3 regions of the Streptomyces sp. NPDC006332 genome follow, and region 2 is predicted to be linked to each of the others. Evidence: riboswitches for the same ligand, from Rfam matches in the RefSeq annotation. Region 2 holds a riboswitch; each other region holds the start of a gene.
What was found. A riboswitch is a leader RNA that binds a small molecule or an ion and turns the genes downstream of it on or off. The one in region 2 is predicted to bind S-adenosylmethionine.
Positions count from the first base shown of each region.

Region 1 (3,239 bases), on a different contig from region 2:
GATCGCCATGGTGCGGGTGCGGCGGCACGAGGACCTGGCGGAGGTCATCCCCGGCCGGATCAGCAAGATCCCCGGCGTGGAGGGCACGGACACCCACGTGGCGTTCCGTACGTACTCGCAGCACGACCTGGAGGCGGCGTTCGCGATCGGGCTGGACTCCTGACCGGCGAAGCCCTTCTCACACGGCCGGGACGCAGCGGCCGTCCTCCGTCCGGTACCGCCACTTCGCACCCTCGCGCACGAGCTCCCGCACCGCGGTGACGAAGCGCTCCACGTGCTCGTCCGGGGTGCCCGCGCCGAAGCTCACCCGGATGGCGTTCAACGACTTCTCGCCGGGCGCGGCCTCGGGGGCGCCGCACTCGCCCTGGGTCTGGGGGTCGCTGCCGAGCAGGGTGCGGACCAGCGGGTGGGCGCAGAAGAGGCCGTCGCGGACGCCGATGCCGTACTCGGCGGAGAGGGCGGCGGCGAAGTGGGAGCTGTTCCAGCCGTCGACGACGAAGGAGATCACGCCGACCCGGGGAGCGTCGTCCCCGAACAGGGACAGGATCCTAACCTCGGGCACCTCGGCGAGGCCGGTACGGACCTTCTCGATCAGGTGCCGCTCGCGCGCGACCAGGGAGTCGAAGCCGGCCTCGGTCAGCGCCTTGCAGGCGGCGGCGATGGAGTAGGCGCCGATGACGTTGGGCGAGCCGGCCTCGTGCCGGGCGGCGCTCTCGTGCCACTCCACGTCCACTCCCCCGTCCTCGCGCCGGGTGACCTTGCGGCTGGCCCCGCCGCCCGCGAGGTACGGGTCGGCCGCGATCAGCCAGTCGGACCGGCCGGCCAGGACACCGGAGCCGAAGGGGGCGTACAGCTTGTGCCCGGAGAAGGCGATCCAGTCGACGTCGAGGTCCTGCACCGAGACCGGGTGGTGCGGGGCCAGCTGGGCGGCGTCCAGGACGATCCGGGCGCCGTGGGCGTGCGCGGCGGCCGCCAGTTCCCGTACCGGCCACAGCTCCCCGGTGACGTTCGAGGCGCCGGTCACGCAGACCAGGGCCGGGCCGTACGGGTCCCGTCCGGCGAGGGCCCGCTCCAGGGTGGCCACCGCCTGCTCGGGGGTGCGCGGGGCGTCCAGGTAGCTGACCCGGGCGTCCTGCCAGGGCAGCAGCGAGGCGTGGTGCTCGGTCTCGAAGACGAAGACCTGACAGTCGGCCGGGAGCGCGGCGGCGAGGAGATTGAGGGAGTCGGTGGTGGACCGGGTGAAGACCAACTGGTCGTCGGCGCGGCAGTCCAGGAACTCGGCGACGGTCCGGCGTGCGTTCTCGAAGAGGTCCGTGGAGAGCTGGGACAGGTAGCCGGCGCCGCGGTGCACGCTGCCGTAGTAGGGCGCGTAGGCCGCCACGTCGTCCCAGACGCGCTGCAGGGCGGGCGCGCTGGCCGCGTAGTCGAGCGCCGCGTAGGTGACTTCGCCACCGGTGACGAGCGGGACGGTGACATCCCGTCCCAGAACGGGCAGAGGTGCACAAACGGACTGGGTGGCGACAGCGGTGGGGACAGACATGGCGAACTCCCGTGAGAGGCAGCTGGGATCACCACGCGAGCGGGTACGGCTCAAGCGTGGGTGAAGGTGGAAAAAGCGGGTGCGGAGGCGGGGCTCTGCGGCCCTATCGCATTCGCTTGCTCACGGAAGGCTCCTCGACGACCAGGACCCCTGGTGCGCTCACTCAGAAGAGTGCGAGGGGTCCGCGCTTGCCGTAGACCTCGCTGCCTACGGCCTGGTCTTCACCCGGGGCACCCCGCCACGGACGGAGGGTTGCCGGACAGTCGGCCGGGGCCTCATGACTGTCACTCATGACCTGGTCAAAAACGTACGCGACGTGATCGCGGTCCCGCAACCCGTGTCCGGATCGCGGGACATCGCCACGTCGTCAGGCGTTGCTGGCCGCCGCCCAGCGCTCCAGCGTCCGCTTGGCCGCGCCGGAGTCGATGGACTGTGCCGCCTTGTCCATGCCCACCCGGATCTGCTCCGTCAGCGGCGCCCCGGTCGGCTCCAGCGCCACCAGCGCCGCCGCCGAGTTCAGCAGGACCGCGTCCCGGACCGGACCCCGCTCGCCGTCCAGGAGACGGCGGGCGACCTCGGCGTTGTAGGCGGGGTCGGCGCCTCTCAGTGCTTGCACCGGCACCAGATCGAGGCCGACGTGCCGCGGGTCGAAGGGCTCCTCGGTGACCTTGCCGTCGCGCACGATCCACACCCGGGAGGTGGCCGTGGTGGTCAGCTCGTCGAGCCCGTCGTCGCCGCGGAACACCAGCGCGGACGAGCCGCGCTCGGCCAGGACGCCGGCGATGAGTCCCGCCATCCGGGTGTCGAAGCAGCCGATCGCCGAGGCGGTGACCTTGGCGGGGTTGGTCAGCGGACCGAGCAGGTTGAACGACGTCGGAATCCCCAGGTCGCGCCGGACCGCGCCGACGAACCGCATCGAGGGGTGGAACCTGGCCGCGAAGCAGAAGGTGATCCCCGCCTCGTCCACCACCCGCGCCACACCCTCGGGCGACAGGTCCAGGTTGATGCCGAGCTTCTCCAGCACGTCGGAGGACCCGCTCGCCGAGGACGACGCCCGGTTGCCGTGCTTGACCACCTTCGCCCCGGTGCCCGCGATCACGATGGCGGACATCGTCGAGATGTTGACCGTCTTGGCCCGGTCACCGCCGGTGCCCACGATGTCGACGGCGGGTCCGGGGATGTCCAGCGGCTGCGCGTGCGCGTACATCGCCTCGACGAGACCGGTGATCTCCTCGACGGTCTCGCCCTTGGCCCGCAGCGCCACCATGAAGCCCGCGATCTGCGCGTCGGTGGCCTCACCGCTCATGAACCGGTCCATGGCCCACGCCGTGTCACCGGCGCTCAGATCCCGGCCGCCGAGCAGCGCGCTCAACACCTCGGGCCAGGAACGGCCCGCCGCGGTGTCGCCTCCAGCGGGGGTCACAGCGCTCATAAGCCGCTCCTGGGTCTGTCCCGTACACGCCGGGACACGGTTCTTCTCGTCGGGTCCACCCTATCCAGCGCCGGGCACGGCGAAGGGCCCCCGTCCGAAGACCGGACGGGGGCCCTTGCCGTGGTGTGGCGACGCGGTGATCAGTGGTGGCCGTGGCCGCTGGTGATCTCCTTGTACTCCTCGACGCTCGGCTTGGGGATCTGCGCCTCCTCGCCGTAGTACGCCTCGCTGAGCTTGGCGCGGAGCTTCTCGGAGCCCTTCACCTTG
Region 1 covers NZ_JBEXRA010000065.1:16,851-20,089, reverse strand. The annotation lists gene ABZ027_RS37360 (Lrp/AsnC ligand binding domain-containing protein) at 1-163, shown strand, start outside; gene ABZ027_RS37355 (aminotransferase class V-fold PLP-dependent enzyme) at 179-1,540, opposite strand; SAM riboswitch class IV at 1,720-1,836, opposite strand; gene trpD (anthranilate phosphoribosyltransferase) at 1,908-2,972, opposite strand; gene ABZ027_RS37345 (cytochrome bc complex cytochrome b subunit) at 3,113-3,239, opposite strand, start outside.
Region 1: linked by a shared signal. The riboswitch ahead of ABZ027_RS37355 (aminotransferase class V-fold PLP-dependent enzyme) and the one ahead of ABZ027_RS16210 (amino acid ABC transporter permease) in region 2 are both predicted to bind S-adenosylmethionine.

Region 2 (3,239 bases):
GCCCGGAAACCGACGGTGGTGTCCCCGCGCGGGCCGGGTCAGAGCACCTTGCTCACGAAGTCCCGGGTCCGCTCGTGCCGCGGGTTGTCCAATACCTCGGCGGGCGGGCCCTGTTCGACGATCCGGCCGCCGTCGATGAAGACGACCCGGTCGGCGATCTCACGGGCGAAGCCGATCTCGTGGGTGACGATCACCAGGGTGGTGCCGCCGCGCGCCAGGTCCTTGATGACGGCGAGGACCTCACCGACGAGTTCGGGGTCGAGCGCGGAGGTGGGTTCGTCGAAGAGGATGACTCCGGGACGCAGCGCGAGGGCCCGGGCGATGGCCACACGCTGCTGCTGTCCACCCGACAACTGCCGCGGGTAGGCGGCGGCCCGGTCGCCCAGGCCGACCCGGTCCAGCAGTTCACGGGCGAGTTTCTGCGCCTCGGCCTTGCCGAGCTTCCCGGTCGCCACCGGGGCGGCGGCCACGTTGTCCAGCGCGGTCAGGTGCGGGAAGAGGTTGAAGTTCTGGAAGACGAAGCCGATCCGGCTGCGCTGGGTCAGGATGGCCTGCTCGGTCAGCTCCTTCAGGCGGTCGCCCTGCCGGCGGACGCCGATCAGTTCGCCGTTGACGCTGACGTATCCGATCTCCGGCTTCTCCAGGTGGTTGATGACCCGCAGGAGGGTGGACTTGCCGGAACCGGACGGGCCGAGGATCACGGTGACCTCGCCGGGCCGCACCGTCAGGTCGATCCCGTCGAGCACCCGGTGGGCGCCGTACCACTTGTGCACGTCGTGCACCTCGACGGCGGCGGCCGCGCTGACAAGCGTCTCGGTGGTCATACGGCGGCCTCCCGGCGGATGCGGGCCCGCAGGTCGGTGAGAGCGGTCCGCAGTTTCTGCAGCGGCGTCGGCGGCAGGGTGCGCGTGGCGCCCCGGGCGTAATGCCGCTCGACGTAGAACTGGATGACGGACACCACGCTGGTGAGGATCAGGTACCAGACGGTGACGACCAGCAGCAGCGGCACGATGTCACCCGGGTAGGTGGCGCCCATGGTCTGCGCGCTGCCGAACAGGTCGAGCAGGGACACGTAGAAGACCAGCGAGGTGCTCTTGATGAGGCCGATCAGCTGGTTGACGTAGTTCGGGGTGATGGAACGCAGCGCCTGCGGAAAGACGATCTTCCGGAACTGGTAGCCCTTCGGCAGGCCGAGGGCGGAGGCCGCCTCGTGCTGGCCCTGGTCGACGGAGAGGATGCCGCCGCGGACCACCTCCGCCGCGTACGCCGCCTCGTTGAGGCTGAGCCCGATGACGGCGACGACCATGTCGGTGGCGAGCCGGGACTCGTCGAAGGTGAAGAAGGCCGGCCCGAAGGGGACGCCCACACTGAGCGTCTGGTACAGGGCGCTGAAGTTGTACAGGAACAGCAGCACGACGATCAGGGGGATCGAGCGAAGTGCCCAGACGTACGTCCAGCTGACCGCGCGGAGCACCGGACTGCGCGAGAGCCGGGCGAGAGCCAGCAGGATGCCGCCGATGAGGCCCAACACCGCGCTGTAGGCGGCCACTTCGAGGGTGACGAGGAGCCCGTCGAGGATGGTCGGCCGCAGGAACCAGTACCCGAAACGGTCCCACTGGTAGAACGGGTTGGACACCAGGCCATGGACGAACTGGGCCGCCAGCACCAGCACGACCGCGGTGGCGATCCAGCGGACCGGGTGGCGCAGTGGGATAACTCGCTGTGCAGCGCGGGGAGTTGACGGGGTGTCGGTGGGCGGCGGTGCCTCGGCGAGGGACACGGTGGCGCCTGGGGGTTCACTCATGGAGGGCTCCGGCAGAGTCGGTCCCCCCGGGCGCGGCGAACGCCACGTACGCCGACGGCCGCCTGGGCGGCGGGGAGACGGCACACGGGAACGCACTGGAACCGGGGGCTGGGCGGACAACGGCACACCGCACGGGCGGTGTTCGTCAGGAACGCGGGGGGCTGGGGAAGGAGGTCAGCCCCGACAGCGGGCACGGCCCGGTGCGGTACACAGTGCGCTGTTCACACGCAGCAGATCGACGGTCCGGTCGGCGACGAGGAGGGTCAGGTACGACAGCACGCAGCCCTGTGGGCGGCGGAGGGCCGTCCTGGGAGCTGCGTACATGGCGTCACCGTCACTCTTCCGGCCCCCGGGGGGCATCGCGCTTACCGAGACTTCGTCGGTCGGGTCGTCACCTGGGGCACCCCACCGCGTGCGAGGGTTGCCGGTCAGCAAGCCAGGGCTTGTCGCTGACACTCATGACCGTTCTGGGTCGCAAGTTAAGACAATCGCCAGAACACATGTCAATGCCGGTCCAGCAATTGGAACGGGTCACCCGCTCCGCGCCACGTGGGCCGCCCAGTCGAGGATCTGCACGGCCGCTCCGGCGTCCTCCAGGCCCCGGCAGTGGGCGTGGTGCAGGCGGGCGATGCCGTCGAGGTCGAGAAGGGGGCCGAAGGCCGGGTGCGCGGCCAGGCGGCGGGCGTAGGCCCACAGGGCGTGGTGTCCGGCGACGCGGTGCACCGCGGCGGCGTCGAGGTGGTTGCGGTGCACGGTGTCCAGCCGCACCAGAGTGACCCACAACTCGACGTCGGCGACGGTGAGATGGTCGCCGATCAGATGGTCCTGGAAGGCCAGCCGTCGCTCCAGCACGCCGAGCGCGGCCAGCAGTGTGTCGAGGGCCCTCGCCCGCTCGGACGCGTCCGCACCGGCCCGGCCCGCACGCTGCGCGGCCTCGTTGATGTCCCGGGCGCACATCCGCTCGACGGCCTCGATCTCGCTCTCCGTCCCGCACGGGTACAGCGCGGGCCGCCCGGCGCCGAAGTGCCGGGCCAGGTCGCGGGTGATGTCCGGGGCGTGGGTGGAGACGATCCGCCCGGACCAGTCGTCGCTGAGCACCGGCCCGACGGCCGGGCCGGAGTACCGGTGTGCGCTCGCCTCGTACAGCGGACGCAGCGCGGAGTGACCGCCGTCGGGGCTGTCGGGCACGGCGTCCAGATACGTCACCGGACAGGCGTCGGCGAGGCCGAGAAGAGCGTGCACGACGGCGATGCGCAGGCCGTCGGAGCAGACGGGTGACAGATGGAGGCGGTAGCGGCGGGGCACGGCGTAGTGGCCACTGCGCGCGTCCCGGCCGATCCGGCCGCGGAACGCGGTGGCGCGGGGGGCGGACGGAGCGGCGGCGAGCGGTGTGACGGACATGGATCTCCCCGGGGGTGATGCGCAGACGTACGCG
Region 2 covers NZ_JBEXRA010000015.1:83,947-87,185, forward strand. The annotation lists gene ABZ027_RS16205 (amino acid ABC transporter ATP-binding protein) at 39-824, opposite strand; gene ABZ027_RS16210 (amino acid ABC transporter permease) at 821-1,804, opposite strand; SAM riboswitch class IV at 2,161-2,268, opposite strand; gene ABZ027_RS16215 (glutathione S-transferase C-terminal domain-containing protein) at 2,336-3,205, opposite strand.

Region 3 (3,239 bases), on a different contig from region 2:
GCCTGCCCGTCCTGGTGACGGTGGACGCGCACGCCCAGGTCGACCTGGGCGAGGGAGTCGAGGCCCACCAGGTGCAGGGCGTCGACCAGCATGCCCAGCTCGACGCCGTATCCGACGGGGAACGGCAGCTGTTCGAGCAGGGAGCGGCGGGCCGCGTACTCGCCGCCCAGCGGCTGTACGAAACCGGCCAGCTGCGGCCAATGCATGTTCAGCAGCGGGCGGGCCATCAGTTCGGTGACCCGGCCGCCCTGGCCGGCCTTCCCGCCGAGCGGGCGGTCGTACATGCCCTTGACCAGGTCGACGCCGGGTTCGGTGAGCAGCGGGCCCACGATCCCGGAGACGAAGTCGGAGGAGAACTCCTTCAGGTCGGCGTCGATGAAGCAGACGATGTCGCCGCCGGTGACCAGCAGCGAGCGCCACAGCACCTCGCCCTTGCCGGGGACGGCCGGGATGCGGGGCAGTATGTCGTCGCGGTGGACGACCCTCGCCCCGGACGCGGCGGCCACCTCGGACGTGCGGTCGGTCGATCCCGAGTCCACCACCACGATCTCGTCGACGAGCGGGACCTGACACATCAGGTCGTGACGGATCACGGCGACGATGTCACCGACCGTCTCCTCCTCGTTGAGCGCCGGCAGCACCACGCTGACCGACTGGCCGGTGGCGCGTTTCGCTGCCAGGATCCTGTGGAGCGGGCGATCGTTCTTCGACCAGGAGCGGGTGTTCAGCCAGCGCTCGACTTCGTTCAGCACAGTGCGCGGCTCCTCTGCGTTTCTCGGCGAGACCGTGATCCACGTGCCAGGTGATCCATCTCGCGGTTCGGACGACTATCTCAACTGTCCTGGCCTTCGGTTACAGTCTTGAACAACGCGGGTGACCATCGCAGGTCGGGGTCGCCGCCTTGTTACACCGATCAACAACCACATACCGCTCATCCAGAGGGGCAGAGGGATACGGCCCGATGAAGCCCCGGCAACCCTCCAGTCGGTTCTCGTCACCAGCGAGGCTCCCGACTAGGGAAGGTGCCAAATCCGTCTCACGGCGAAGTGCGTCGTGAGGAAGATGAGGAGAAAGGGCCTCGCCTCCATGGCTGTGCAGACTGATGCAAGCACCACGAACACCGTAGACCTCGGCCCCGCCGCCGCGCTGAGCTGTCGCGAGTGCGGTCACCGGGTGCCCCTCGGCCCGGTCTTCGCGTGCGAGGAGTGTTTCGGCCCGCTCGAGATCGCCTACGACTTCTCCGCCTACGACGCCGAGGAACTCCGCAAGCGGATCGAGGCGGGCCCCGCGAACATCTGGCGCTACGCGCCGCTGCTGCCCGTCCCGGCTGACGTGGCGGACAAGCCCAACATCAACCCCGGCTGGACCAAGCTCGTCAAGGCCGACAACCTGGCCCGTGAGCTGGGCGTCGACGCCGGAAAGCTGTTCGTCAAGGACGACTCCGGCAACCCGACGCACTCCTTCAAGGACCGGGTCGTCGCCCAGGCCATCGAGGCCGCCCGCGTCTTCGGTTTCACCACCCTGTCCTGCTCCTCCACCGGCAACCTCGCCGGCGCGGTGGGCGCCGCCGCCGCCCGGGCCGGCTTCCGTTCCTGCGTGTTCATCCCGCACGACCTGGAGCAGGGCAAGGTCGTCATGGCCGCGGTCTACGGCGGAGAGCTCGTCGGCATCGACGGCAACTACGACGATGTGAACCGTTTCTGCTCCGAGCTGATCGGCGACCCGGCCGGCGAGGGCTGGGGCTTCGTCAACGTGAACCTGCGGCCGTACTACGCCGAGGGCTCCAAGACGCTGGCGTACGAGATCTGTGAGCAGCTCGGCTGGCGGCTCCCGGACCAGCTGGTCGTCCCGATCGCCTCCGGCTCGCAGCTCACGAAGATCGACAAGGGTCTGCAGGAGCTGATCAAGCTCGGGCTCGTCGAGGACAAGCCGTACAAGATCTTCGGCGCGCAGGCCGAGGGCTGCTCGCCGGTGTCCGTCGCCTACAAGGCCGGGCACGACGTGGTCCGGCCGCAGAAGCCGAACACCATCGCCAAGTCGCTGGCGATCGGCAACCCGGCCGACGGTCCCTATGTGCTCGACATCGCCCGTCGCACCGGCGGCGCGGTGGAGGACGTGAACGACGAGCAGGTCGTCGACGCGATCCGGCTGCTGGCGCGGACCGAGGGCATCTTCGCGGAGACCGCCGGTGGTGTGACGGTCGGTGTGACGCGGAAGCTGATCGAGAACGGTCTGCTCGACCCGACGAAGACCACGGTGGTGCTGAACACGGGTGATGGTCTCAAGACGTTGGATGCGGTGGCCGACACGGGGCTGACTGCGACCATTCGCCCGAACCTTGAGTCCTTCCGTGAGGCTGGGCTCGTCCAGTAACTCGTTTCGTCTGCGGGCCGGTGGGGGCTGGTCGCGCCCACGCGGCGGTAGCCGCACATTCAACACAGCCCCGCGCCCCTATGGGGCGCCACACCTGACCGGAGGTCATGAGCATGAGCGTCAACGTCCGCATCCCCACCATCCTGCGCACCTACACCGGTGGTCAGGCCGAGGTCGCCGCCGAGGGGAGCACCCTCGGCGAGGTCATCGCCGACCTGGAGAAGAACCACACCGGCATCGCCGCGCGCGTTCTCGACGACCAGGGCAAGCTGCGCCGGTTCGTCAACGTGTACGTCAACGACGACGACGTTCGCTTCGAGCAGGGTCTGGAGACCGCGACTCCGGACGGCGCCGGTGTCTCCATCATTCCGGCCGTCGCCGGCGGCTGATCATTACCTTCGGTAACATCAGTTACCGAGCGTTCATAGAATTGCCCCCTCCGTGAGAGAAGCGGAGGGGGCAATTCAATGTGGTTGAGCGCGGTACAGTTGGGGAACGCGTTGCCGCTTCACAGGTCGGCAGACCTTGTTTCTGCCGTGCGCCCGACGAGATGTAGCCAAAGTGTGTGCCTCGTTCGTGGCTTTTGTGAGCTTTGCGGGGCCCGACTTGCCCTGGATTCAGGCGAATTCTCGCCACATTCCGGATCGCGTGCGTCCAGAATTCTCGTCCGATTGACCTGTTGCAGACGGCAGTTGGACATATACATTCGGCCGCGGTCGACGCGTTCCGGCGCACGCCCCCAATCATGTGGGGGGTGAGGTCTGACCCGGATCCACGAAGTGTGGGTCTGTGCAAGGGCCAGTAATAGGGGAGTTAGGCATGGCTCAGGGCACCGTCAAGTGGTTCAACGCGGAGAAGGGGTACGG
Region 3 covers NZ_JBEXRA010000012.1:50,157-53,395, reverse strand. The annotation lists gene ABZ027_RS13650 (glucosyl-3-phosphoglycerate synthase) at 1-752, opposite strand, end outside; SAM riboswitch class I at 929-1,069, shown strand; gene thrC (threonine synthase) at 1,087-2,373, shown strand; gene ABZ027_RS13640 (MoaD/ThiS family protein) at 2,487-2,762, shown strand; gene ABZ027_RS13635 (cold-shock protein) at 3,193-3,239, shown strand, end outside.
Region 3: linked by a shared signal. The riboswitch ahead of thrC (threonine synthase) and the one ahead of ABZ027_RS16210 (amino acid ABC transporter permease) in region 2 are both predicted to bind S-adenosylmethionine.